DNA from 2 places in the Fictibacillus arsenicus genome. Region 2 is predicted to be linked to the other one. Evidence: a T-box and tRNA genes for the amino acid it is inferred to sense, from the RefSeq annotation. Region 2 holds a T-box; the other holds one or more tRNA genes.

Region 1 (14,669 bases), 1.9 Mb from region 2:
AAGCACTGCTGCGCCGTGTGTTAAGCGGCAAAGATCTCCCAGCTATCAATTCAGGTGTAGACGTTAATAATTTCTTCTCCATTCGATTTGCTATACCAATCGGACTTTATAACCTTGATAAAATTGAAGGCGATGTGGAAGTAAGGATCGGCGGTGTTGAAGATACATATGAAGGACTAAACGGCCGAGAGATGAATATGGAGGGGAAACTGCTGTCTGCAGACTCGATCGGAGCGTTTGGCAGCCCTATCGTCGATTCTAAGCGGACGATGGTGGATGAGAGCGTTAGGAATGCGATGCATATCGTTTATTTGCAGCCATCTATGGATGAAAGTGAAGCTCGTGAAATGTTGGAGTCGATGGCTAAAATGTTCACACAGGTGAATGGCGGGACGGCTGAGATTCAGCTGATTTAAACAGGTGTTTAAATTATGAGGCTGGAGTGTCGAATTCTGTAGCTTCATCAATATAATAAGGGTTTATGTCAATATATCAATGGCTTTGGTGAATATAATGAGTGATTTAGTGAATATATCATGTGGAAGTTTCAATAAACCATGTAAAATCCTCAATATTTTATTTAAAGCCCCAATCAAAAAAAATGCAGGGCTTCATTGAGTCAACGAAGCCCTGCATTAAAACCTACAACTAACTTGTTTTATATATAAGCAGCATGTATTGGATTTATGACAAGTTCTTTTAAAAAATTGATTCAATTTTACTCAACAAGTATATACTTTACAGACAAAGTTGCTTCAATTTCATCGCCTTCATCTAATTCAAACACATATTCAGGCAAGTAAAAATCATCACCTTTACCTAAGATGATATTTACTTTTGCTCCGCCGTTCACAAAATAATTTCCTGATCCCCTGTTCGGTTCAACTTTGTATCGGCCCGGTGGTATATCTTTTCCGGCTATAAAAACTCCAGCAACTAACACTCTCGGCTCTTTCTTTTTGATAACAATACCTTTTGTGATTTTGTCGAGTTCTTTTTGTTTATCAGAAATATGCTGGTTAAGAGCTTTTATCTCTTCATCTTTTTCTTCAACTTGTTGTAAAAGTGAATCATAATCCTTCTGAACATCATCTCTTTGATTAATTATACTTGTAACTTCCTCATACTCAGAGTTCATTTGACTCAATTCTGCTTGTTTATTGCTCTGTTCCTCTCCTGCATCAGCTACTTTTTCTTCAATAACAGCCAGATCATTTTTCAAACTCTCTATCTCTTCATTAATCTCATAAGCCGTTATTTTTTTATCATCTAACAAAATAGAAGCTTTATTATAACCCCATGCATGTGCACAATACAAGCTAACCAAAACTAACACAAAGGTGATTGCCCCAAAATAAATCCATTCTTTTTTTAGCTTTTTAAAATCAAAAAATTCTTTAAACAAAACTTATTACCCCCTTCTAAAAAGACATCACTCCTTAAATTTATTTTCTTAGTAAAACTTTATGTCACGATTAAGGAAACAAAAAAAGCATTCCTACGTTTGTAAGAACGCTTGCTCATCTATAATTTCTAAAAAGAAAAAGAACTGAAATAATTAGGATTGTTATAAAAACAATGATAAGCCTCATGGAATAAAATATTTTACCTATCATGATTTCAATCACATTCATATAGCGGGCAATATCAGAAACTAAGAAAATTAAAGAGGTAATACAAACTGTGATTAAAACATAACCTATGATCGTCCCAAGCTGCACTCTATACATATGTTTCCCCCCCCTTATACTTAACTATTCAATGTACAAGAAAGAGGTTCACATCTGGGCATGAACACATTAAAAGGAAGATAAAAAAGCCAATGCCGTTTAGCATTGACTTAAAAGTTAGTATGTAATGGTACCGGTGGTCGGGGTCGAACCGACACTCCAGAAGGAACACGATTTTGAGTCGTGCGCGTCTGCCAATTCCGCCACACCGGCATTGTAAAGCTTTTAAAACTTGTATGGAGGCGGCACCCGGATTCGAACCGGGGGATAAGGGTTTTGCAGACCCGTGCCTTACCACTTGGCTATGCCGCCAGATAAAATTCAAATGGAGCGGAAGACGGGATTCGAACCCGCGACCCCAACCTTGGCAAGGTTGTATTCTACCACTGAACTACTTCCGCAAAAATATCTCATTCATAAATATAAAAAATGGCTGGGCTAGCTGGATTCGAACCAACGCATGACGGAGTCAAAGTCCGTTGCCTTACCGCTTGGCTATAGCCCAACACATAAATGGGGCGGACGAGGGGAATCGAACCCCCGAATGTCGGAACCACAATCCGATGCGTTAACCACTTCGCCACGACCGCCACAATATAATTTAAATGGCAGGGGCAGTAGGAATCGAACCCACACCAAAGGTTTTGGAGACCTTCGTTCTACCGTTAAACTATGCCCCTGTAAGGATAAATATGTTTATAAATAAATGGTGGAGGGGGACGGATTCGAACCGCCGAACCCGGAGGGAGCGGATTTACAGTCCGCCGCGTTTAGCCACTTCGCTACCCCTCCACAAAATGAAGACAGGTTCTATTGTAAGTTATTTACGACCTATTTTCAATACGTTTTTTATTCCAATTAAGGAAGAAAAAACTGGTGCCGGCTAGAGGACTTGAACCCCCAACCTACTGATTACAAGTCAGTTGCTCTACCAATTGAGCTAAACCGGCAAAAAAAATGGTGGCTCGAGACGGAATCGAACCGCCGACACGAGGATTTTCAGTCCTCTGCTCTACCGACTGAGCTATCGAGCCAAGAGTTAAATCTCTTGAATGTAAAAACCACCAGAAAATAAAAATGGCGGACCCGACCGGGGTCGAACCGGCGATCTCCTGCGTGACAGGCAGGCATGTTAACCACTACACCACGAGTCCATGTTCATAAATAAAATTGGTTGCACCCTATGGGCACTCCAGATATTTCATGGTCAAGAAGAATCTCGACGTTTTTCATGAAATAATATTGGTTGCGGGGACAGGATTTGAACCTGCGACCTTCGGGTTATGAGCCCGACGAGCTACCAGACTGCTCCACCCCGCGATGATATAAAAGTTTCGGACGATGTATCCGAGTATGATATTGACTGTCTCTTCCTCTACATGTTTATCTTAGAAGCGTATCCACGAGACATGTCGTCGTGATTTCACAGAAGCTTACGCTCCATGCTCCACCCCGCGATGATATAAAGTATTAAAAGTTAATGGTGGAGGATGACGGGTTCGAACCGCCGACCCCCTGCTTGTAAGGCAGGTGCTCTCCCAGCTGAGCTAATCCTCCATATAATATAAAGTTGGTTATGTATAAAAATGGTGACCCGTACGGGATTCGAACCCGTGTTACCGCCGTGAAAGGGCGGTGTCTTAACCGCTTGACCAACGGGCCAGTGTTTAAAGTTAGAGAGGTATGTATCTGGCGGAGAGCAAGGGATTCGAACCCTTGATACGGGGTTGACCGTATACACGATTTCCAATCGTGCTCCTTCGACCTCTCGGACAGCTCTCCAATATGGCTCCACAGGTAGGACTCGAACCTACGACCGATCGGTTAACAGCCGATAGCTCTACCACTGAGCTACTGTGGAATATGTATGGCTCAGCGACGTCCTACTCTAACAGGGGGAGACCCCCAACTACCATCGGCGCTGAAGAGCTTAACTTCCGTGTTCGGTATGGGAACGGGTGTGACCTCTTCGCCATTATCACTGAACCAATTATATAGAGAGTATGTTCTCTCAAAACTAGATACGACGTTTCCAAACGTTTCGTGCAATTTTAAGGATAAGCCCTCGACCGATTAGTATCTGTCAGCTCCACGTGTCGCCACGCTTCCACACCAGACCTATCAACCTCATCATCTCTAAGGGGTCTTACTCACTTAACGTGATGGGAAATCTCATCTTGAGGGGGGCTTCATGCTTAGATGCTTTCAGCACTTATCCCGTCCACACGTAGCTACCCAGCTATGCCCCTGGCGGAACAACTGGTACACCAGCGGTGTGTCCATCCCGGTCCTCTCGTACTAAGGACAGCTCCTCTCAAATTTCCTGCGCCCGCGACGGATAGGGACCGAACTGTCTCACGACGTTCTGAACCCAGCTCGCGTACCGCTTTAATGGGCGAACAGCCCAACCCTTGGGACCTACTTCAGCCCCAGGATGCGATGAGCCGACATCGAGGTGCCAAACCTCCCCGTCGATGTGGACTCTTGGGGGAGATAAGCCTGTTATCCCCAGGGTAGCTTTTATCCGTTGAGCGATGGCCCTTCCATGCGGAACCACCGGATCACTAAGCCCGACTTTCGTCCCTGCTCGACTTGTAGGTCTCGCAGTCAAGCTCCCTTGTGCCTTTACACTCTGCGAATGATTTCCAACCATTCTGAGGGAACCTTTGGGCGCCTCCGTTACTGTTTAGGAGGCGACCGCCCCAGTCAAACTGCCCGCCTGACACTGTCTCCGAACCGGATCACGGTTCAAGGTTAGAATTTCAATACAGCCAGGGTAGTATCCCACCGACGCCTCCACCGAAGCTGGCGCTCCGGCTTCTCAGGCTCCTACCTATCCTGTACAAGCTGTACCAAAATCCAATATCAAGCTGCAGTAAAGCTCCATGGGGTCTTTCCGTCCTGTCGCGGGTAACCTGCATCTTCACAGGTACTATAATTTCACCGGGTCTCTCGTTGAGACAGTATCCAAGTCGTTACACCTTTCGTGCGGGTCGGAACTTACCCGACAAGGAATTTCGCTACCTTAGGACCGTTATAGTTACGGCCGCCGTTTACTGGGGCTTCAATTCAGAGCTTCTCCCGTAAGGGATAACCCCTCCTCTTAACCTTCCAGCACCGGGCAGGTGTCAGCCCCTATACTTCACCTTGCGGTTTCGCAGAGACCTGTGTTTTTGCTAAACAGTCGCTTGGATCTATTCACTGCGGCTCTCTCGGGCGATAAACCCTATCAGAGCACCCCTTCTCCCGAAGTTACGGGGTCATTTTGCCGAGTTCCTTAACGAGAGTTCTCCCGATCATCTTAGGATTCTCTCCTCGCCTACCTGTGTCGGTTTGCGGTACGGGCACCTCTTTCCTCCCTAGAGGCTTTTCTTGGCAGTGTAGGATCAGGGACTTCGGTACTAAAATTTCCCTCGCCATCACAGCTCAGCCTTCACGTTGGACGGATTTGCCTATCCAACAGCCTAACTGCTTAGACGCACTATTCCATCAGTGCGCTCACCCTACCTTACTGCGTCCCCCCATTGTTCAAACGGAAAGGAGGTGGTACAGGAATATCAACCTGTTATCCATCGCCTACGCTTTTCAGCCTCGGCTTAGGCCCCGACTAACCCTGAGCGGACGAGCCTTCCTCAGGAAACCTTAGGCTTTCGATGGACAAGATTCTCACTTGTCTTTCGCTACTCATACCGGCATTCTCACTTCAAAGCGCTCCACCAGTCCTTCCGGTCTGACTTCACTGCACTTCGAACGCTCCCCTACCCCTGTACCTAAAGGTACAAGCCATAGCTTCGGTGATACGTTTAGCCCCGTTACATTTTCGGCGCAGAGTCACTCGACCAGTGAGCTATTACGCACTCTTTAAATGGTGGCTGCTTCTAAGCCAACATCCTGGTTGTCTGGGCAACTCCACATCCTTTGCCACTTAACGTATACTTTGGGACCTTAGCTGATGGTCTGGGCTGTTTCCCTTTTGACTACGGATCTTATCACTCGCAGTCTGACTCCCGCGGATAATTCTCTGGCATTCGGAGTTTGACTGAATTCGGTAACCCTGTGGGGGCCCCTAGTCCAATCAGTGCTCTACCTCCAGGAATCTTGCCGCGAGGCTAGCCCTAAAGCTATTTCGGGGAGAACCAGCTATCTCCGTGTTCGATTGGCATTTCACCCCTACCCACACCTCATCCCCGCACTTTTCAACGTGCGTGGGTTCGGGCCTCCATTCAGTGTTACCTGAACTTCACCCTGGACATGGGTAGATCACACGGTTTCGGGTCTACGACCACGTACTATGTCGCCCTATTCAGACTCGCTTTCGCTGCGGCTCCGTCTATTCAACTTAACCTTGCACGGGATCGTAACTCGCCGGTTCATTCTACAAAAGGCACGCCGTCACCCGTTAATGGGCTCCGACTACTTGTAGGCACACGGTTTCAGGATCTCTTTCACTCCCCTTCCGGGGTGCTTTTCACCTTTCCCTCACGGTACTGGTTCACTATCGGTCACTAGGGAGTATTTAGCCTTGGGAGATGGTCCTCCCGGATTCCGACGGGGTTTCACGTGTCCCGCCGTACTCAGGATCCACTCAGGAGGGAACGAAGTTTCAGCTACAGGGCTGTTACCTTCTTTGGCAGGCCTTTCCAGACCGCTTCACCTACTTCGTTCCTTTGTAACTCCATGTAGAGTGTCCTACAACCCCAGAGGGCAAGCCCTCTGGTTTGGGCTGTTTCCGTTTCGCTCGCCGCTACTCAGGAAATCGCATTTGCTTTCTCTTCCTCCGGGTACTTAGATGTTTCAGTTCCCCGGGTCTGCCTTCTCATACCCTATGTATTCAGATATGGATACCATCCCATTACGGATGGTGGGTTCCCCCATTCGGAAATCCCCGGATCAGTGCTTACTTACAGCTCCCCGAGGCATATCGGTGTTCGTCCCGTCCTTCTTCGGCTCCTAGTGCCAAGGCATCCACCGTGCGCCCTTTCTAGCTTAACCTTATATGATGTTTACACATCAAAGATTCTTGCTTTGGCGCAGATAAATAATCTATCTGCCTTGCATTACTTTGTTTGGATGTCGATATCTAGTTTTCAAAGAACACAATTTAAAAATGCATCATCCATAAGATGTGCAATGGTGGAGCTTAGCGGGATCGAACCGCTGACCTCCTGCGTGCAAGGCAGGCGCTCTCCCAGCTGAGCTAAAGCCCCATATTCTAGGAATATAAAATTTAAATGGTGGGCCTAAATGGACTCGAACCATCGACCTCACGCTTATCAGGCGTGCGCTCTAACCAGCTGAGCTATAGGCCCCTAAAGGAAGTATAAAGTTCCTTCAAAACTGAACAAAAGGCAAAAGGTGTACTTACGAAACAGTCGAAGCTGTTTCATAATCTCCATAGAAAGGAGGTGATCCAGCCGCACCTTCCGATACGGCTACCTTGTTACGACTTCACCCCAATCATCTGTCCCACCTTCGGCGGCTGGCTCCCAAAAGGGTTACCCCACCGACTTCGGGTGTTACAAACTCTCGTGGTGTGACGGGCGGTGTGTACAAGGCCCGGGAACGTATTCACCGCGGCATGCTGATCCGCGATTACTAGCAATTCCGGCTTCATGTAGGCGAGTTGCAGCCTACAATCCGAACTGAGAATGGCTTTTTGGGATTGGCTTGGCCTCGCGGCTTCGCAACCCTTTGTACCATCCATTGTAGCACGTGTGTAGCCCAGGTCATAAGGGGCATGATGATTTGACGTCATCCCCACCTTCCTCCGGTTTGTCACCGGCAGTCACCTTAGAGTGCCCAACTGAATGCTGGCAACTAAGGTCAAGGGTTGCGCTCGTTGCGGGACTTAACCCAACATCTCACGACACGAGCTGACGACAACCATGCACCACCTGTCACTCTGTCCCCCGAAGGGGAAAGCTCTATCTCTAGAGTGATCAGAGGATGTCAAGACCTGGTAAGGTTCTTCGCGTTGCTTCGAATTAAACCACATGCTCCACTGCTTGTGCGGGCCCCCGTCAATTCCTTTGAGTTTCAACCTTGCGGTCGTACTCCCCAGGCGGAGTGCTTAATGTGTTAACTTCAGCACTGAGGGTGGAACCCCCCAACACCTAGCACTCATCGTTTACGGCGTGGACTACCAGGGTATCTAATCCTGTTTGCTCCCCACGCTTTCGCGCCTCAGCGTCAGTTACAGGCCAAAAAGCCGCCTTCGCCACTGGTGTTCCTCCACATCTCTACGCATTTCACCGCTACACGTGGAATTCCACTTTTCTCTCCTGCACTCAAGTCTCCCAGTTTCCAATGACCCTCCACGGTTGAGCCGTGGGCTTTCACATCAGACTTAAGAGACCGCCTGCGCGCGCTTTACGCCCAATAATTCCGGATAACGCTTGCCACCTACGTATTACCGCGGCTGCTGGCACGTAGTTAGCCGTGGCTTTCTGGTTAGGTACCGTCAAGGTACGAGCAGTTACTCTCGTACTTGTTCTTCTCTAACAACAGAGCTTTACGACCCGAAGGCCTTCATCGCTCACGCGGCGTTGCTCGGTCAGGCTTTCGCCCATTGCCGAAGATTCCCTACTGCTGCCTCCCGTAGGAGTCTGGGCCGTGTCTCAGTCCCAGTGTGGCCGATCACCCTCTCAGGTCGGCTACGCATCGTCGCCTTGGTGAGCCGTTACCTCACCAACTAGCTAATGCGCCGCGGGCTCATCTGTAAGTGTCAGCCGAAACCGACTTTCAAAAAAGAAACATGCGTTTCTTCTTATTATCCGGTATTAGCCCCGGTTTCCCGGAGTTATCCCCGTCTTACAGGCAGATTACCCACGTGTTACTCACCCGTCCGCCGCTAAATCAGAGGAGCAAGCTCCTCTTCATTCGCTCGACTTGCATGTATTAGGCACGCCGCCAGCGTTCATCCTGAGCCAGGATCAAACTCTCCATAAAAGTGTTTGACTTGCTCTAATTTGTTACTGACGGAATTAATTCTTAATTCCTTACCTTTGCTTTTGTTCAGTTTTCAAAGAACTTCATCGCGTTACTTTCTTAAAGCAGCGACAAAAACTATCTTACCACACATCATCTTTGTGATGCAACTACTTTTTTAAAAAAGTTTTGTTTGTTTTTGTCGATAAATATGTAAGAAAAGCAACAACGTTTATTACTATATCAGCGTTCTGGTGCACCGTCAACGGTTTTTTTAAGTTTTTATTAAAAAACCTCTTTTCACATCGGAAAAGAGGTTTTGAGTCCTATAATGAATACTTTTCTAAAAGGTCGTTTTTCGTCTTCCACACTTTTTCAGAAAGGTCTACAAAGTATTCTTGAGGATTTAATCTTCTTAAATGCTGCGGCCAGAACAACTGAAGCTGCGTTTGGTGATAACTGCGGATTTCCCCCAGATTAGGCAGCTCATAAACAAGCTTTCCTTCTATATATATAGGCTGAAGCAGCTTTTCTGCAGTAAAAGAAGATACAACCTTATTTTTATAGGTGTGTATCGGATCGAAAAGCTTGATGTCTTTTTCAGGGATTACTTCATCCTCCATAGCAATATAATCGGCTTCCGCTTTTCCCTTACTATTGATAATTCTATACACCTTTTTGTATCCAGGTGTAGTTATCTTTTCTACATTAGAAGAGATTTTAATTGTAGGGACGTACTCACCATCTTCATATTTTGCTACCACTTTATATACACCGCCAAGTGCTGGCTGGTCTGATGCCGTAATCAGCTGTGTTCCGACACCCCAAGATGTGATTTTTGCACCCTGCGATTTCAGATCTGTAATAACATCATCATCTAAATCGTTACTTGCAACAATCACTGTATCGTTGAGTCCAGCTTCATCCAACATTTTACGGGCTTGGATAGAGAAGTAAGCTAAATCACCGCTGTCCAGTCGAATTCCCTTCAGCGACTTTCCTTCTTCCTTCATCTTCAACCCAACTTTTATAGCATTTGGAACTCCGCTTTTTAATGTATTATAAGTATCAACTAGAAGAATACTTTGATCAGGCAGTGCTTTTGCGAAACGTTCAAAAGCCTCTTCTTCAGAATCATGATCTTGAACCCATGCATGTGCGTGCGTTCCTTTTGTAGGAATCCCAAAAAGCTTTCCTGCGCGCATGTTTGAAGTTGCATCAAACCCGGCAATGTACGCGGCACGCGCACCCCAGATCGCTGCATCCGCCTCTTGAGCTCGGCGTGTGCCGAATTCCATTAACTGATCATCTTTTGCAATATGACGGATGCGCGCCGCCTTTGTTGCAATCAGTGTCTGATAGTTCATAAAGTTGAGGAGAGCTGTCTCCAGCAAATGAGCCTCGAACACACGGCATTTAATTCTAATTAAAGGTTCGTTTGGAAAAACAACCGTCCCTTCTTTTACGGAAAAGAGCTCCCCGGTAAATTGAAAGTTCTTCAATTCTGTTAAGAAGTCCTCATCATATTGCTCTTCCTGTGTTCTTAAATAATAGATATCATCTTCATTAAAACGCAAGTGGTTAACATAATGGATAATTCGCTCAAGACCAGCAAATACCGCAAATCCACTTTTAAAAGGATTTTTTCGAAAAAAAGCTTCAAAAACTCTAATATTATTATGAGTTCCGTTTTTCCAATGGGCGTACATCATATTAATCTGGTACTTATCTGTATGCAGTGCTAAATCTTCATAGCTCATCTCGGAATCCCGCCTTTCTCTTGTACATTTTTCTCTTATTGTGCAATTGTTAAACATTTAAAAAGGCCCGGCTACTTAAAGAGCTGGGCAAAGTGATTATTCCACAATTGATATTTTCTTTTCTGCTGTTTTTGAGTTGCTTTCTTCTACTATAAACTCACCCTGGAGTTTTTCCCCGTTCTCTCCGTAAGCTTCTTTTATTGATTGCCAGCTGTTATCACCAAGATTCATACTGATTACTAACTCATATTCTTTTACATCTTTCAGTTTTTCGTTTGTTTGCGGTTTCTCAATTATCATTTTGTATGAACCGTCAGGATTAACATCAACTACATCTTGAAAGCCCGAAGTAAAAAAACCAGGGATATCAAGTCTCCCTCTTAATCGAGTTCCTTCTAATAAATTCGTTTTTCCTTCAACATATAGATATCTATCATCTTTTTCAATGTCAGGTTCTTCAATCCGAATTATCTCTGAGCCATAATCTTCAGGCTTATCCCATTTTGGTTCTTCGATTGCTATGGTTGCGTTAGATACATCTTGAGGAACTTCAAATGTTAATAAAGCTATACTTTGCTTTGCCGCTGAATCTTCATTGATTCTAACAAAGGATCCTTCAAGCTTTTCACCATTTTCCCCATAGTGGTCCTTAATAGGTTGATTGTCTGAACTTGGTTCGAATTTAATTGATACTTTGATCAACCCTTTATATTCATTAGGGATTTCTAGTTCGGTGTTAAAAGTTCCATCATCATTTACCTGTAAGGATTCATTCCCCCCAATAATAGTACCTTCAACACTGTCCATTCCGATCATAAGTCTAGACTCTGGTAATAGGTTGGTTTTCCCTTTTACTGTAATTAACTTGCCTTTACGTTCCACATCTCCTTCAAACCATACCTTATAATCTCCTTGGTCTTTTGGAGCATCAGCTTTTTTATCTACTGTTTTTACTTTTTCTTTTTCGTCAGTGTTCTTTTTCTCTTTTGACACTTCATCATTTTTTGTATCTGCTTTTTCGGAATCACTGCATCCTGTTATAAGGACCAACGCAGCTGCAACCATTAGCAACATTTTTAACTTGTTCAAAATAAATTACCTTCCTTTACTGTTAGGTTCTGGCTTCATCTGCCGCTTTTTGAATAAGTCCTATTACACGTTCTCTTTCAGGCTTAAGAGCTGCTTTTTTCGCTTCATGTTTCTCTTTGGCATAGTGTATAAGTTTTTCATACCGTTCTTGGATAAGTTCATCTAGCTTTTCTAAAGTGTTAGTTAAACACTCATTTCTTTCTCTCTAATTTTTTGAATATGATTTTGCTTCATAACAGGCAGCGCAATGACAACAGGAATGATAAAGAACGGAAATGACTCTTCCCCTGCAAAGAACAAGATTAAGCTTAAGGGGGCAACCATTCCATAAATTAAGATAAAAAGGAGTAAATAAACTCTTCTCCAGCGCTTTTCTTTTTTAGACAAATCTGCACCTCAATTACTTAAAATTCTATTTCTTTCTTCGTATGTGTCTTCTGAAACTCTGATGGTTTTGGATCGAAGTATTCCATCGTGAATTTAGGTACGAACTTGTTGTTCTGAAGGTATCCTGAACCCCACGTCGGATCCATCGTCAGCCAGCGTCCATCCACTTTTGTCTCTACCCATGCATGGTTTTGACCAGCGTATCCTGTCACCATCTGTGTTTCCAATCCACTTGCACGCAACAAAGCAATAGCCAAATAAGCGAAATCCTGACATACGCCTTTTTTCTCATCCAACGTTTTCAATGCACTATCATCAAATTCAAATGTGCGATTGTTCAGTTTCTCCACATCATAGCTCACGTTTTTCGCTACATATTCGTATACAGCAAGCGCCTTTTCTTTTTCCGTTTTCTTATTCTTTGTCAGCTGATCGGCCAACTTTTTAATTACAGGGGCATCTGACTGAATCCCTCTTGAAGGCAAAGTAAACCGCTGGTCTTTTGCATTTGTGTTCTCTACTGTAAAACCCGCTACTCCTACAAAGTGCTGAACATATCCATTCGTTAATGTAAAATCAGGCGCCATTAAAGAAACTTCGTACTTACCCGGGCCAAAACGCAGGAAAAACTCACCTTCAAACTCATTGTTCTTTACCGGGATGGCATACATAGCTTTCTGATTATCCTTTTTGGTTTGAACAAATACGACATCTGTTTTATTGGCATCTTTTCCGCTAGGTTTAATACTTCCTTTAATCGTATAAGTGAGATCTGTTTTTTCACCGCCAACTTCAGGGGTCTCAAGGTTGAAGCCTTTTTCTTTGTAAGCCGAAGAGTACTTAATAGGTTCATAGGATTCACTTGATAGATTTTTCACATACAGATTTGCCGCTTCAGAGTAAAAGTCCGTCATTCCTTCTTTCGGTGTCATGATTTGGACTTCATGAACCCCTTCCCCATAATAAAGAGGGATTTTCTTGCTGAACTTTCCCTTCTCTACAGGAATCATGATTTTTGTAGATTCACTCTCTTTTTTAAGTTCAACCATAAGCTGTTCTACACTGGTATCTTCTACTTCTCCCGCTAATTCAAAAAATCCATCTATTTCCATATACCCATTTATTGAATTTTTTAACACCAATCCGTGTTTAAGAGCATTTTTTGTGAGTGCTACGTCACGCTTCACTTCTGGATTCACGTTTTCCACAGCAAACTCTACGATATCGTAAAAATAATCTTCCGCTTTATCACTAGGCACACTGACTTTTACAGAATAGTTTCCCTTACCGTTAAAGAGCTGTACTCTCTGCTCAAACTTCCCGTCTTTAATAGGTGCATAATAGCTGAATTCACGGCCATTAGGACCTTCCTCTTCACTTCTAACCTTGATCCACACGTAATCAGACGTAAATCCGCTATACTTTTTTGCTTTTCCTTTGACTAAAACACTAGAGTTCGTCGTAAACTCTTTATATTTCGGGCTTGATAAAGAAGCTTCAACCTCTTCCGCATAAGGAAGCAACTCAAGCTTCTCTAACTTTTCATCTTTGTTAGCTTCTTCAGCAAGTGCGGTGTATTTGTCCTTTTTTTCTTTTTCGGGTTGATTAGAAGCATCTTGATCTGCGCTGCAGGCGGTCAGGGCAGCTACAAAAAGTGAAAGAACCATACTCATAAGTTTAGTTTTCATTTTGTTAATCTCCTCTAAACGTATTCAAAAAGAAAGAGATGGGGTGGCCATCTCTAGTTGTACGTTCTAATTTTGTGATGCTTCATTAATCAGTTTAAAGACTCTATCTTTCTCTTCATCTGTTTGCTTTTTCAGTTCTTCAAACTTTTCCTCGTTATATTTTTTTATCTTTTCTTCTCTTTCTTTTACTTTAGCTCTTGCTTTCTCTGCTTCTTCTAAAGTAATCATTTTCTCTTGTTCCATGGCACCTATCATATTATTGAGACCCATTGCCTCTGTGGAAACAACATCGGATACTCTAAATTTCAGTTCGTTAAGCACCTCTAGCTTGTCTACATACGCATAGTTTACTTGTGTACCAGAGTTCGCTGCCCACTGATCTTTTTTAATACCTTCCCATGCTTGTTCCATTAATGTTTTGAAGATGCTGTTTAGCTCGCTCGCATTACGAACGGTTTTGTACTCACCGCCGCCTGCTTCTGCAGTGGCTTTCAATTGCTGTTGTCCTTTGTCATCAACGTCAAAACCGATGATATTGACTTGAGCTTTTAATGAAGAATTGTGCAGCGCGCGTGCCGCTTCCACAGGATCTCCATCACATGTTTCCACACCATCACTGATTATGTATACGATCGTCTCAGTCTCAGGATTCGCCTGACCAGCTAAATCTTTTTCAACCTGTTGAATAGATCCAGCAATCGGTGTCCATCCTGCTGGCTTAAATGTATTGAGAGATTCAGAGAATGCTGCTTGATCATATTCAGATAATGGATAAACCACTTCATGACTCTCGCAGGAAACCTTTTTATCGCTATCTTTGCTTGTTCCTTTATGTCCATATACCCTTAGCATGACACGATCTTCTTTATTCGCTTTTGAAGCAAAATTAGAGATGGCCTGTTTAGCCAAATCCATCTTAACGCCGCCATCTACTTTTCCATTCATGCTTCCGCTTGAATCTAGAAGGAGTACTAAATTTCTCGGTTTAGCATCACTGCCAGGTGCACCTTCAACATCATTAAAACCAGGATTGTAATCATCATAAAGCTTAAAGACTTTCTGGTATTCAGCAGCCCCAAGAAAAACAG
Region 2 (14,669 bases):
TTTAAAAGTGAATCAGTTGTTTTGTTTTGCTTTTTCCCGCTCTTCTTCAAGAAGGACTCTTCTCAGAATCTTTCCTACCATCGTTTTAGGCAGTTCATCTCTAAATTCATAAAGTCTCGGCACTTTAAATGATGCCAGATGTTCACGGCAATATTTATTCAGCTCTTCTTCTGTACACTCGGCTCCATCTTTAAGTACAACAAAAGCTTTTACGGTCTCACCTCGATATTCATCAGGTACACCAACGACTACAGCTTCTTTTACACTTTCATGCTCGTATAGAACCTCTTCGACTTCACGAGGATAAATATTAAAGCCGCCCGCAATGATAAGGTCTTTTTTGCGATCAACAATGTAAAAGTAGCCTCTTTCATCCATGTAGCCCATATCACCCGTAATAAGCCAGTCGTCTCTAAAAACAGAAGCTGTTTCTTCAGGCTGATTCCAGTACCCTTTCATAACTTGAGGACCTCTTACAGCCAGTTCGCCGATCTCACCTGGTTCTGCCCATTCACCAGTTTCGGCAGATATAATAGCTGCTTCAGTATTCGGCCAAGGCATACCGATGCTTCCTTTTACCTGCTCTCCATAAATTAAATTTGCATGGGTTACTGGAGAAGCTTCAGTTAGACCATAACCTTCAACTAATGAACCCGAAATAACAGCCTGAAACTTTTCCTGAACTTCTAAAGGCAAAGCTGCTGAACCGCTTATACAAGCCTGGATGGAAGAAAGGTCATATTTCTTTAAATCCGGATGGTTCAAAAGTGCAATATACATGGTCGGAGCACCAGGAAATAGTGTTGGGCGTTCTTTATGAATCGTTTTCAAAACTTGTGCCGGATCGAATCGAGGAAGGATAATCATCTGCGCCTTCGTAATGATTCCTAAATTCATCACACAAGTCATCCCATACACATGGAAAAACGGCAGAGCCCCAAGTATCTTTTCTTTTCCATCACGATTCTTAAACATCCACGCGTTGCATTGCAAAGCATTGACGACAAGGTTTTTATGCGTAAGCATTACGCCTTTTGCAGGCCCTGTTGTTCCGCCAGTATACTGTAATAAAGCCAAATCTTCATCAGGGGAGATGCTGACTTCAGGCTTAATTGGCTTTGAACGCTTAAGCATTTCTGTAAAAGAATGAACTTCATGATTATAAGAAATGTTGACGACAACCGTTGGATTTTGCCTTTTTTGCACAAACGGGTAAAGCAGGTTTTTAGGAAATGGCAAATAGTCTTTGATACCTGTTATTATTACGTGCTCAACACTGGTATCATTCCTTACAGCAGATATTCTTCCAAAGAGCAGATCCAAGCTGACGATCACCTTTGCTCCACTGTCTGAAAGCTGATGGCGCAGCTCTCTTTCCGTATAAAGAGGGTTCGTCTGGACAACTATCCCGCCTAAGAACAAAGTACCGTAATAAGCAATTACCGCCTGAGGGCAGTTTGGCAGCATGATCGCTACGCGGTCCCCTTTTTTCACTCCTAGGGCTGAAAGTGAATGTGCAAACCGCAAAGAGCTTTCATACAGTTCACCGAACGTTAGAGTCTTGCCTAAAAAATGAACAGCAGTATTGTCTTTTTTCTGTTCTGCTGCTTCTTCTAAATACGCGAATAAAGGTTTGCTGTCGTAATCAAGATGTCCCGGAATTTCACTTGGGTAACTGTTAAGCCACCTTCTTTCCACTTGCATCTCCTCCTTTAATTCACGCCTTCCTTCAAAAATTTCTATATCTTTATTCCTATTATATTGAAAACGTATACAATTTTATATACTTTTTTAAAAATTAAAAATAATCGGTAAAATTTCAGCCAAAAAAATCCAGACCCTATATAGAAAGGTCTGGATTTTAATCATGTGAAAAATAATAAATAAACAAAACCTGCAGCAATAAATATGCCGCTTAGAACAAAAAGCACTTTAAATAACGTTTCCATATTTTATCCCTTCAACTATTCAATGCCTTCACCAATAACAAACGAAAGACCGACTGATATAACCATCGAAATAAAACCTACAGCTCTGTTATCATTTTCAATTTCTTTATCGATCTGGAATTTTGGCGTTAAAAATTCATAAATAAAATAACCGATTAAAAGCAAAACGAATCCAAATATTCCCCACATGACCATCATCAGCAAAGAGTCGTTCTGGGAAATTGAATATCGAAAAATATTTGCGATTCCAAAAATCTTCCCGCCTGTTGCCATTGCAACTGAAAGATTTCCGTTTTTAATTTCAACCCAGTTCTTATAACGGGTCACAAGCTCGAATACAGCTAAAAACAGGACCATACAAAGTACAACAACACTATAGTTTGCTGCTGTTTTTAAAAAAGCGTTTTCCATAAAATCCATCGGCAGTTCCCCTTTTAGATGGCTTTTTTATATATTAGGCTTATTTCATAAATACCTCAGAGCAAGTGAATCAGCATTTCCTCTGGATTATTTTAACACAGCTACTGTTACTCCGCCTCCCCCTTCACCAGCGGCACCCATTCTTGTGGACTTTACATTGCGATGAGATTTTAATAGCTCTTGTACGCCTTTACGTAGCGCTCCAGTACCCTTGCCATGAATGATATACACTTGGTTAAAACCTGCCATCATGGCTTCATCTAAATATCTGTCGACCTCAAGCATCGCGTCTTCATACCTTTTACCTCTTAAGTCCAGTTCTGGGCGTGAAGAATCATTTGAACCTGTTACTTTTACAAATGAACGCGGTTCAGGTTTTGGTTTATATTCTTTTATCCATTCCAAATCACGTTCTGATACATTCATTTTTAAGATACCGATTTGCACTTGATACTCGCTGCTGCTGACTTTTTCAACGATGTGTCCTTTTTGGCCGACACTTAACACTCTTACTTCATCACCAGGAACATATTCTTTCTTAGTGGATGCAGCTTTCGGTTTCTTATTCTTCGTCCTTGATTTTGGAACAGCTTCTTCCAATCTCTTTTTTGCTTCAATCAGTTTATGCTCTTTGATCTGTCCGCCTGATTTTTGAAGTTCACGAATTTCAACAATAATCTCTTCAGCTGTTTCCCGTGCTTTTTCAACAGCTCGCTCTGCTTCTTCTTTCGCCTTCTGATACAGCCGTTCTTTCTCATTTTGATAATGCTCTAACTCGCGTTCAAGATCAGCTTTGATCGCTTCGGCTTCTTTTCTTTTAATTTCAGCTTCTTGCATCTCTTTTTCTGCTTGTTTGCGGTTATCTTCAAGAGATCGGATCATATTGTCAATTTTATTTTCGTCTTCACTTATCTGAGATCTAGCTGAATCGATAATATCTTGACGCAAACCGAGTCTTTTTGATATTTCGAAAGCATTGCTTCGTCCTGGAACGCCGACTAACAGCCTGTAAGTTGGACGCAATGTCTGTACATCAAACTCTACTGAGGCATTCATAACGCCTTCGCGGTTGTAAGCATAGGCTTTCAATTCACTGTAATGTGTTGTCGCTACAACGCGAGCTCCTCTTGCAAATACAAAATCCAGAATAGAAATCGCAAGCGCGGCACCTTCTTGCGGATCTGTTCCTGCACCGAGTTCATCAAACAGGACAAGAGATTCATAATCCAGCTTGTTTAAGATATCAACAATGTTAACCATGTGGGATGAGAATGTACTCAACGACTGTTCGATAGACTGCTCATCGCCGATATCTGCAAAAATAGTTTTAAAGACAGCCATCTCAGATTCTTCCTGTGCTGGAATCTGCAATCCGCATTGGGCCATTAATGTAAGTAGACCGATCGTTTTTAAAGTAACGGTCTTCCCTCCTGTATTTGGACCGGTAATAACAAGAGATTGATACTCTCCTCCCAGCTTTACACTCGTTGGAACCACTGTCTCCTGATCCAGCAGCGGATGTCTTCCGTTATAGAGAGAAATAAAGCCTTTGTCATTCATAATCGGTCTTGTACATTTTAGTTCATTTGCGAAGCGCGCTTTTGCTAATATAAAGTCAACCTCTGCTAACACATCCACGTTCAGGAGAATATCATCAGCTGTTTCAGCAACTTGTGCAGTGAGCTCTCTTAATATTTTCTCTATTTCACGTGTTTCTTTCGCTTTTGCTTCTTTCACCTGATTATTTATAGTTACGACTGATTGCGGTTCAATGAATAACGTAGCGCCGCTGGCAGACTGGTCATGAACCATACCGCCAAAGTTCCCTCTGTACTCTTGTTTAACAGGAATAACAAATCTATCATTACGGATCGTTATGATAGAATCTGACAGCATCTTTTGATAGCTTGAAGACCTGACGATTGATTCAAGCTTTTCTCTGACTCTAGCTTCGAAGGTACGGAGCTGCTGGCGTATTGTTCTTAGCTCTGTGCTCGCACTATCCATCATATTTCCGTGGTCATCTATGCAATTTTTAATAGACTGTTCAACTTCCTGCAATGGAATGATCTGTTCGGCAGCATTTTTCAAGATATGAAGCTCGATGCCATCTTCCACTAACCCCTCTATAAAACGTTTAAATCTCCTGCCGCCATAAAGAGTTGAGGCAATATCCATCAAGTCTTCCTCGTTTAAAAGACTCCCGATTTTCGAGCGTTTTACGTTTGAACGAATATCAAATATCCCGCCAAAAGGAACCTGTCCTCTTAGACGGAGTACTTTTACACCTTCATCTGTCGCTTCTTGTGCGGCGTTCACTTCTTTAAGTTCAGTTAAAGGAACAAGAGCTTCAATCTTATTTATTCCTAATGAACAGCTTGCATGTTTTTTTAATCTTTCAATTACTTTTTTCAATTCTAAAACTCGCAACATTTTTTCTTGCATGTTAAACTTCCTCCTGCTCCGAGGATATAGAGCTATTTTTTACGGTTTATATAGGTTTCAAATTCTTTTAAGGTCATAGTATTTATTACAGAACTTTTTTTAATAAAACCTTTTCGTGCTACCGCAGCCCCAATCTCCATATGTTTCATCGTTTCTTTGTAATGTGCATCCGTATTAATAGCAATCTTCACACCTAGCTCCTGTGCTTTCCTTAGCCAGTCTGGCGATAGATCAAGTCTGTTTGGATTAGCGTTTAACTCAATTGCGGTATCTGTTTCATATGCAAGCTGAAGCAACATATCCACATCAACATCATAGCCTGTTCTTCGGCCGATCAGGCGCCCAGTCGGATGAGCAATTAAATCTACATTTTTGTGATCGAGCGCCGTTTTTAAACGTTTCATGATCTTACTCTGATCTTGTGAAAAAGCAGAATGGATACTCGCAATAACAAAATCCATCTCATCGAGAAGATCATCATCATAGTCTAGTGTACCATCTGGTAATATATCCATTTCAATACCAGCAAATATTTTGAAGTCTTTATATTTTTCGTTCAGCTTATCAATCTCTTTCCGCTGCATGCGTATCCTCTCTGGAGTGAGTCCGTTTGCCACTCGCAGATACTGTGAATGATCTGTAATAGCCATGAACTCATATCCAAGGCTCCTTGCTTCATCAGCCATTTCCTCTATCGAGAATGCGCCGTCACTCCAAGTAGAATGCAGATGCAGATCTCCTTTAATATCCGATAATTGAACAAACTCATAATCTTCCATCAGAAGTTCGATTTCTTCACCAGTTTCTCTCGCTTCTGGCGGTATCCAATTCAACCCGAAATGCGCGTAAAATTCTTCTTCGGTTTTAAACGTTAGAACTTCACCTGTCTCTGTATTTTCAACACCGTATTCGCTTATCTTTTCTCCCCTGGTTTTAGCCAGCTGCCTCATTTTAACGTTATGTTCCATTGAACCTGTAAAATGATGCAGTGTCGTTGCGAATTGCTCCGGTTCAACGATTCTAAAATCTACTGAAACAGCCATTTTCTCTCCTAATACGAGTGAAACCTTCGTTTCTCCGCTTGCAATGACATCCATAACTCCATGCAAGTTTAGTAGCTGTTCTTTCACTTTTCCAGGATTTTTTGAAGAAATAATAAAATCAAGATCTTTAATCGTTTCCCGGTACCGTCTTAGACTTCCTGCTCTTGAGAATTTTTCAACATGCTTCATCTTTTCCAGCTGCGCCTCTATACTTTCAGCTATTGGAAGCATATAAGCGATGGGGAGTCTTTCAGGTCTTTTTCCAATATCGTCTAATGAAGCAAGAATCTTCTCTTCTGTCTTTGCTCCAAATCCTGCAAGCTCTCTTACTTTACCTGCAGTACAAGCTTCTTTTAATGTTTCGATATTAGTTACGCCCAGCTCCGAGTAAAGTTTCGCAATCTTTTTTCCGCCCAAATTAGGCACTTGTAATAATGTAATAAGTTCAGAGGGTACTTTTTCCTGAAGTTCAATAAGTAATTCAGATTCACCTTTATCCATCATTTCGATAATAACGGCAGCCGTTCCTTTGCCAATGCCTTTTATTTTCGAAACATCTTCTATTTGATCCATCGTTCGCTCATCACCTTCAAGAGCATTTGCTGCTTTTCGGTAAGCGGAAACTTTAAAAGAATTTTCTCCTAGAATTTCGAGATAAAGAGCAATTTGTTCTAACGCACGTACGATTTCTTTTTTATTAGCCATAATGTACTCCCTTTCTATCAATCTTGAACGACTTTGGAAGTAGTTGATTTCCGTTACAGGCGCTCCCTTTCCAGGGTGAGTGCTCCTGCGTCTGCAAGTCAATCCTCCTGAAGCTGGCTTCCGTCGCATGCCTTGCGAGACGTATTTTCAGGTAGTTGGCACGCACCTTGCACTCCAATCAACTTGCATTGAAGAAAATGAACAAAAAATAATAACCTTCTAGATAAGAGCTTTAATAAAAAAACTTCTCCAAGGAGGGAGAAGTTTTACGCCATATGTTTCATCCACATTTCCTTAACTGACTCAGAAAATACGGGGGTGTTTTTGACCATTCCCTGTGCAATCCATGAATTATCATAATGCGCCTGAAATGATTCGATAGGCACTAATGTTGCGATATACAGTAAAATAAATACGATCAGATAAACTTCTACAAAACCTAACAGTCCGCCAAGCCATCTGTTTGCAGTATGCAATATCGGCAAATGTGCAAGAAAATCCAGCATTGAGCCTAATATCTGAAGAATGATTTTTGTTGCAAAGAACAATATGGCAAAAGCGATCGCATTGTAATAGGCTTGCTCGAGTGAGATGCTATTAAGTAATAAAGAGGCAGAACCCTCATTTGAAGAAGGATACGGAATCCACAGCTCAAGCTTAGGAGCCAGATCATCATAATACAGATAAGCAACGATATATGCTGCGATAAATCCGATCAAATGTACGAGCTGCATAATAAACCCGCGTTTTAATCCGATCAAAAAGCCACCCAATAATACAATAAACAGAATTAAATCCAGCATGTTAACTTTCCTCTTTTCCAATTCTTTGTTGCAATTTTTTCAGCTCTTCTTTAATCTTTAAATATTCACTCATTGTATTTACCGCTGTTAGTACAGCGAGTTGTTTCGAATCAAGAAACCGGTTATGAGACTGAATTTCTCTCATTTTTAAATCTACTTTATCAGCTACTAAATGAATGTGGCTGGAAGGTTCGGTCCCTGCAATTACATAACGCTGTCCATAGATCTCGACCGTCGTACGGTTTTTATTTTTGTCTTCCGCCACGAAAAAACCTCCTCGTCATAAAAAGGATCGATCATTAGATGAATACTCTAATCTACATCTTATCAAATATCTTACATAGTTGAAAATATTTCTGTTCATTTCTAGAGAAATTTTGATATATTTGGAAATCTAATCACTTTAGGGGGCATTTATTATGGCTCATGTTGTAAAAAAAATGACGAATACCGAAATCTTAGCAATGAAAAAAGATCTAGCTCATGCCGTTCAGGATAAAACTCCGCCTGGTGCTGTCTTTACCGCCAAACTCCCGGATTGTACAGTGACAGCTTACAATTCCGGAAAGGTACTGTTTCAAGGAAAAGGAGCAGAAGAAGCTTCTCAAAAATTTTCAGGTCTAGTCTCACCATCTAAAGTAAAAAGCAAAACATCTAAACCCCCTCATCGTTATGCACCGCCCCAAAATGCTGCAGAATTATCGATGATCGGAAGCGATGAGGTTGGTACAGGCGATTATTTCGGACCAATGACAGTTGCCGCAGCTTATGTATCACGCGATCAGCTTGAATTGGTAAGGGAACTAGGCGTTAAAGATTCCAAGCATTTAAACGATAAGCAGATTGTTCAGATTGCGAAAGAACTTATTCACACAGTTCCCTATTCTCTTCTTGTACTTAATAACGAGAAATACAATGAGCTTCAGCAAAAAGGAATGACTCAAGGAAAAATAAAGGCGATCCTGCATAACCGCGCTCTTCAAAATGTGAAGGCTAAGATAGAAGGATCAGAGATCGAAGGGATATTAGTAGATCAGTTTTGCGAACCCGGTGTGTATTTTAACTACTTAACGAAAGAGAAAAACCTTCTAAAAGAAGGCATCTATTTTGCTACAAAAGGTGAATCTATTCATCTTGCAGTGGCTGCAGCATCTATTTTAGCAAGATACAGCTTTTTAAAGGAAATGGATAAACTCGGAGCACGATTTAACACTGTTATCCCAAAAGGTGCCGGACCTCATGTTGATGTGAAAGCGGCTGAACTAGCAGAAAAGTTTGGGGAATCCGTTTTTGATACAGCAACAAAAAAACATTTTGCAAACACTCAAAAGGCGTTGAATCTGTTGAAAAAAAAGCGATTATGATCTGCATTTTAGGCAGCAACAATGGTTTGAGGCGTAATCCGTTATGGCATGGGGCTGTGATGCTTGAAAATATGCGTCTGGGGCGGTCGTGTAGGGATAATGGGTGAAACTCGACGGCGTTCGGTTGAAACTAGGCCGCATTGGGGTGAAACGTGTACTTGTTCGGGTGTAAGTCCAAAATACTGGGCGAACGTGTAATAAATAAAAGAACACGTACCGTAAAAGCTTTAAATGAATACTAAATCAAATAAAAACTGGCTTGCATGGAAGCAAGCCAGTTTCTTTTTATTTTCGGCTCTTATCTAAAAGATTGTTGCTATTGGTCATTTTTTCATTATCTTCACTGATAAGTTGATTGGAGTGCAAGGTGCGAGACTCCGGCGGGATCAGGGTGACAGGTGAGACTCCTAATGGTGCATTCCGCCAAGGAGGCTCACCGCACGCCCCGCCGAAAGCGAGCATCCTGTAACGGAAATCAACTACTTTCAAAAACAACAAAGAAAACAGCCTACTTTTATTTTCTTAACTGCGCTCCAAAGTGTTCTTCTAAACTTTTTAGAACACGATTGTGTGCTGTTACAACTTCTTCGTCAGTCAATGTACGTTCTGGATCAAAGTATTTTAAAGAGAAAGCAAGTGATTTCTTTCCTTCTTCCATCTTCTCTCCTTGATACAGATCAAACAAATTCACTTCTTTTAGCAGTTCACCGCCGGCAGCTTGAATCACTGTGAATAGATCGCCTGCAGGCAAATCTTGGTCAACGACTAAAGCAATGTCACGAGTGATCGAAGGATAACGCGGCAATGTCTTATATACCATTTGCTCTGTATCTGCTTCAATCAGATTCGTTGCGTTCAGCTCGAACACGTAAGTGTCTTTTAGATCCAATTCGATTTGAAGTGCTGGGTGAAGCTGACCTACAAGCCCAACTGGAATACCATCCAGTTTTACAACCGCCGTTCTTCCAGGGTGCATGTTTTCAATCTCACCTGACTCATACGTAATGCGTTCAGAAAGATTCAATTCACTCATTAGACCTTCTAAGATCCCTTTTATAACATAGAAATCTGCTGTTTTTCTTTCGCCTTGCCACAAGTGTTCGTTGAATACTCCTGTTACTGCTCCTGAAACAAATACGTATTCTTCAGGAAGATCGTTTAGAACTTCCTGACGGTTAATGAAAACTGATCCCATTTCATAAACTGCCAAATCTTCCATAGAGCGATTCCGATTATATTGAAGCACTTCCAGAAGCTGAGGCAATAAACTCATACGTAAAGTACTGCGCTCTTCACTCATCGGATGAGCAACTGAGATTGGGTAGACTGCATCTTCAGTATATGAGAAATGCGTAGACTTTTCTGGCGTTGTCAATGCGTAAGTTACTGCCTGATAAAGGCCAGCTCCTTCTAAATACTTACGGATCTCACGGCGCTTAGCCTGACTTGCTGTTAAGCCTCCAGGACGAGCCTCTGATAAAAGGTATGTCGTAGGAATGCGATCGTATCCATAAATCCGCCCAACTTCTTCAATTAAATCAGCCTCGATCGTAATATCAGGTCTTCTAGTAGGAACAACAACTTCAAATACACCGTTTGACTCTTTGTAAGAAAAACCTAAACGATCAAAAATAGCAGCAGTCTGTTCAGATGTGATAGTCGTTCCAAGCAGATTATTCATTCTGGAAACATCCATTTTTACAGTATACGTATTCACTTCGCGTTTTCCAGCTTCTACGATTCCATCTGCTACTTTACCGCCAGCTAGTTCAGCCATTAAACCTGCTGCTCTTTTCGCTGCTGCATAAACACGGTTGCGGTCGATTCCTTTTTCATACCTTGAACTTGCTTCACTTCGCAAGCCTAGATCCTTTGAAGCTGCTCTCACACGGCTTGAAGCGAAATATGCTGCTTCTAGGAGCACGTTCGTTGTATCATTTTGCACTTCACTAGTTGCTCCACCCATAACACCAGCAACTGCAATCGGCTCTTTGCCATTAGTAATTACTAAGTGAGTATCCTTCAATGATCGATCCTGATCATCGAGTGTCTGAATTTGTTCACCTTCTGCAGCACGCCGAACAACAATCTCCTTTGAACCAAGGCGGTTGTAGTCAAATGCGTGAAGCGGCTGGCCATATTCAAGAAGTACATAGTTTGTAATATCAACAATATTATTGATCGGGCGAATTCCTGAAGCCATTAAACGATTCTGCATCCATAATGGAGATGGTCCGATTTTAACATCACGAATGATCATCGCCCCATAATAAGGATTGTCTTCTAAATTTTCAATGCTTACCGAAATAAAATCTTCAGCTGTCTCTTCGGAAGCCATGATCGATGTATCTGGAAGTTTAACGTCTTGCTCTAGAATAGCGGCTACTTCATAAGCAACACCTAAAACGTTAAGGCAATCTGCGCGGTTTGGCGTAAGACCAAGCTCCAGCACGTGGTCATTCAAGTTTAAATATTCCAAAGCATCGCTCCCTGGCTCTGCATCAGAAGGCATCACAAAAATTCCTGAAGAATACTCTTTTGGAACAAGCTTTGTGTCAACTCCAAGCTCCTGCAGGGAACAGATCATTCCAAGGGATTCTTCACCGCGAAGCTTTGCTTTTTTAATTTTGAAGTTCCCAGGCAGTACTGCTCCAGGAACTGCTACTGCTACCTTTTGTCCTTGAGCAACATTCGGTGCGCCGCAAACGATCTGAGAAACTTCCCCTTTTCCGATATCAACTTTACAGACTCTCAGCTTATCAGCATTTGGATGTTGTATACACTCTTGTACATACCCGACAACAACTCCGCTGATCCCTTTATTCAAGGATTCAACCATTTCAACTTCGATACCGCTCTTCGTTATTTTATCCGCTAGTTCAGACGGACTGATTTCTACATTTACATACTCTTTTAGCCAGTTATAAGAAATTAGCATCAAATTTTCCCTCCCTAATTATGCATTTTTGAATTGTTTTAAGAACCGGATATCATTCGCATAAAAATGGCGGATATCATCTATGCCGTATTTAAGCATTGCGATTCGCTCAGGTCCCATACCAAATGCAAAACCTGTATACTTCTTAGAATCAAAACCTGCCATCTCAAGAACGTTCGGATGAACCATACCTGCTCCTAAAATTTCAATCCATCCTGTCTGTTTACAGATAGAACATCCTTTTCCGCTGCATTTAAAACAAGAAATGTCCATTTCTACAGACGGTTCTGTAAACGGGAAAAAGCTAGGGCGCAAACGAATCTTTCGGTCTTCACCAAACATTTTTTTCGCGAACGTTTCAAGAACACCTTTTAAGTCGCTTAAACGCACGTTCTGATCAACCACAAGCCCTTCAATCTGCATGAATTGATGAGAATGTGTAGCATCATCGTTATCTCTTCGATAAACCTTCCCTGGAGAGATGATTTTCACAGGGCCTTGACCTTCATGTTTTTCCATCGTACGAGCTTGAACCGGTGAAGTCTGTGTTCTTAGTAAGATGTCTTCCGTAATAAAGAAAGAATCTTGCATGTCTCGAGCCGGATGGCCTTTAGGGAGATTAAGAGCCTCGAAATTATAATAATCTGTCTCAACCTCTGGACCTTCTGCAATTGTAAAACCCATACTCAGGAACAAGTCTTCTATTTCGGTTACAACTGCTGTCAGCGGATGCGCATTTCCTTGTTTTACAGGTCTGCCAGGTAAAGAAACATCAATTGTTTCCTTCGCAAGCTTCTCAGAAATCGCAGCATTTTCTAATTCTGTCTGCTTTTTATCTAGTTCCAGCTGAATGCTGTCACGCACTTCATTCGCATACGCACCGATCACCGGTCTTTCTTCTGCAGACAATTTCCCCATTCCCTTTAAAACTTCAGTAATGGGTCCTTTTTTTCCTAGGTAAGCTACCTTAACAGCTTGAATGTCTTTAAGATCATGACTTTGATTGATTTTTTCGATCGCTTCTACTTTTAGTGCTTCTAAACGGTCTTTCAAGTACAACCCCTCCTTAAAAATATAAAAACTCCTCATCCAATAAGGGACGAGGAGTTCGCGGTACCACCCAATTTAACAATGAAAATACACTGTTCACTTCATTTAAATAACGGCTCTTCACCGGCCAGCCCTACTCATAATGTTCAGGTGGCAACTCAGGAGTGAATTCAATAATACCTACCAAAGAAATGCTTTCAGTCCAGGACATTTCCTCCCTTTTTGGCGGATTGATTATTTACTCTTCTCCATCTGCGTTTTTTCAATCTATTCATTATTCATCTTTTTCATTATATATGAAAAAAATCAAGAATTGCAACGAATCTCATATAAAAACAAGAAAACATCATCTTTTGCGCTGAAGCTCATATAGAAGAATGCCCGTTGCAACAGAAACGTTAAGTGACTCTGCTTGACCAAAAATTGGAATCTTCACATTAATCGAGGATTCTTCTTGGAACATCTCTTGAACACCTTGTCCTTCATTTCCTACGATAAGTGCGAATCCATTCATCTCAGGCAGCTCTCTCATATCAACTGCCTCTTGCAGGGATGTTGAAATCACAGGAACATCTTCAGCTTTACATTCTGTTATTATTTCTTTAAGATCGGCTTTTATAATTGGCAAATGAAACAGTGACCCTTGAGTAGAACGAACTGTCTTACCATTATAAAGATCTGCTGTACCTTCACCTAAGAAAACCCCATCAAGACCTGCACTGTCTGCAGTACGAATGATCGTTCCTAGGTTCCCTGGATCTTGAACGCCATCAATCAGCAAATAGCGTCCATTTCTTTTAATTCGTTCTTCGGGCTGTTCCATCATTTCGCACACAGCAATAATACCTTGAGGTTTTTCTGTTTCAGAAAGCTGTTTCATTAACTTTGCCGGAACAGACCACAACGTGAATTTCTCTTTAAGCCATTCTTCTTTAATATTAAAATTTTCTTCAATAATGACATGCTGAAGTTTGGCACCAAAGGAAATTGCTTCTTCAATAAGATGAGGACCCTCCAGCAGGAAAGTACCTGTTTTTTCTCTTTCTTTTCTTGTATGCAGTTTTTTCCATTGCTTTAACGAAGCGTTGGAGTCGGATTCGATGTGCTTCATAGTAAGTACTCCTTTAAATCATAAATATTTATTAATTTTTTCATAAAACAAGTTCAGAACGTGCACACTAAAAAAAGAAAAATATTAACAGAGGTGCTTATCCATGAATCTTGACTTAAGAAAAGCTGTATTGCATAACGTTACAGGCAACAATAAAGAACAATTGCAAGATACGATCGTTGATGCCATCGAGAGCGGAGAAGAAAAAATGCTTCCTGGTCTAGGTGTCCTTTTCGAAGTAATCTGGAAAAATTCAGACGAACAAAAGAAGGAAGAAATCTTGACAACTTTATCAAACGGCTTAAAATAAAACCCGGTCTTTCCGGGTTTTTATTTTGATCTATTTACGCAAACTTTTTTAAATAGCGATTTTTTCCTAATTAATACCCCGAATCCTGACGCTCGTGATTTACAGCATTCTTCTCGAAGTAAGCTGCTTCAATCTCTTGAAACGAAAATCCAAGCTTTACACCTAATCCCAAAAATTCATTCAAAAATAAATAAAATTCTTGGTTCGGTAAACTTTTTGACCCCCACTGATAAAGAGAAAGAAACAGGTGGTTTAACTCTATCTTGTCCATCTTTTCTGTAAGTTCAACCTCATTAGGCAATTCTATTTCTGTAAAATCTAGTTCCAGTCCAATCGATAAAACAAAATGCAGTCCGTCTACATATTCTTCTAAGATTACTTCTTTTTCAGATGCTGGACGTTTACTCCAATATTTAAAGCATCTTGTTTCGTTGGCAAGCTCCCCTAGCTCAACAAGAAATGCTAATCTTCTCTGATCAGATAATGAAACATTTTCAAGGTTATGTTCTTTTACGATTCGTGTGTTTAATT

Evidence for each region. The T-box of region 2 lies ahead of pheS (phenylalanine--tRNA ligase subunit alpha). A T-box ahead of a tRNA ligase gene usually reads a tRNA of that ligase, here a tRNA-Phe.
Region 1: it encodes a tRNA-Phe, which carries the amino acid that the T-box ahead of pheS (phenylalanine--tRNA ligase subunit alpha) is inferred to sense. The anticodon was not compared.

What each region holds. Positions count from the first base shown of each region.
Region 1 is NZ_CP016761.1:527,602-542,270, reverse strand. Features, by position in the region: gene ABE41_RS03050 (B3/B4 domain-containing protein) at 1-416, shown strand, start outside; gene ABE41_RS03045 (coiled-coil domain-containing protein) at 719-1,405, opposite strand; gene ABE41_RS03040 (hypothetical protein) at 1,521-1,730, opposite strand; tRNA gene ABE41_RS03035 (tRNA-Leu) at 1,859-1,943, opposite strand; tRNA gene ABE41_RS03030 (tRNA-Cys) at 1,968-2,042, opposite strand; tRNA gene ABE41_RS03025 (tRNA-Gly) at 2,057-2,131, opposite strand; tRNA gene ABE41_RS03020 (tRNA-Gln) at 2,161-2,235, opposite strand; tRNA gene ABE41_RS03015 (tRNA-His) at 2,245-2,320, opposite strand; tRNA gene ABE41_RS03010 (tRNA-Trp) at 2,337-2,410, opposite strand; tRNA gene ABE41_RS03005 (tRNA-Tyr) at 2,438-2,522, opposite strand; tRNA gene ABE41_RS03000 (tRNA-Thr) at 2,605-2,680, opposite strand; tRNA gene ABE41_RS02995 (tRNA-Phe) at 2,689-2,764, opposite strand; tRNA gene ABE41_RS02990 (tRNA-Asp) at 2,809-2,884, opposite strand; tRNA gene ABE41_RS02985 (tRNA-Met) at 2,974-3,050, opposite strand; tRNA gene ABE41_RS02980 (tRNA-Val) at 3,212-3,287, opposite strand; tRNA gene ABE41_RS02975 (tRNA-Glu) at 3,318-3,392, opposite strand; tRNA gene ABE41_RS02970 (tRNA-Ser) at 3,421-3,512, opposite strand; tRNA gene ABE41_RS02965 (tRNA-Asn) at 3,517-3,591, opposite strand; rRNA gene rrf (5S ribosomal RNA) at 3,601-3,716, opposite strand; rRNA gene ABE41_RS02955 (23S ribosomal RNA) at 3,784-6,722, opposite strand; tRNA gene ABE41_RS02950 (tRNA-Ala) at 6,862-6,937, opposite strand; tRNA gene ABE41_RS02945 (tRNA-Ile) at 6,963-7,039, opposite strand; rRNA gene ABE41_RS02940 (16S ribosomal RNA) at 7,129-8,678, opposite strand; gene ABE41_RS02935 (nicotinate phosphoribosyltransferase) at 8,984-10,417, opposite strand; gene ABE41_RS02930 (hypothetical protein) at 10,514-11,506, opposite strand; gene ABE41_RS02925 (hypothetical protein) at 11,690-11,893, opposite strand; gene ABE41_RS02920 (transglutaminase domain-containing protein) at 11,911-13,581, opposite strand; gene ABE41_RS02915 (vWA domain-containing protein) at 13,648-14,669, opposite strand, start outside.
Region 2 is NZ_CP016761.1:2,731,314-2,745,982, forward strand. Features, by position in the region: gene ABE41_RS14100 (long-chain-fatty-acid--CoA ligase) at 13-1,704, opposite strand; gene ABE41_RS14105 (DUF350 domain-containing protein) at 1,965-2,369, opposite strand; gene ABE41_RS14110 (endonuclease MutS2) at 2,457-4,814, opposite strand; gene polX (DNA polymerase/3'-5' exonuclease PolX) at 4,847-6,562, opposite strand; gene ABE41_RS14120 (CvpA family protein) at 6,829-7,365, opposite strand; gene zapA (cell division protein ZapA) at 7,367-7,630, opposite strand; gene rnhC (ribonuclease HIII) at 7,785-8,729, shown strand; gene pheT (phenylalanine--tRNA ligase subunit beta) at 9,244-11,667, opposite strand; gene pheS (phenylalanine--tRNA ligase subunit alpha) at 11,686-12,720, opposite strand; T-box leader at 12,760-12,981, opposite strand; gene ABE41_RS14145 (TrmH family RNA methyltransferase) at 13,064-13,828, opposite strand; gene sspI (small acid-soluble spore protein SspI) at 13,932-14,138, shown strand; gene ABE41_RS14155 (dUTP diphosphatase) at 14,209-14,669, opposite strand, start outside.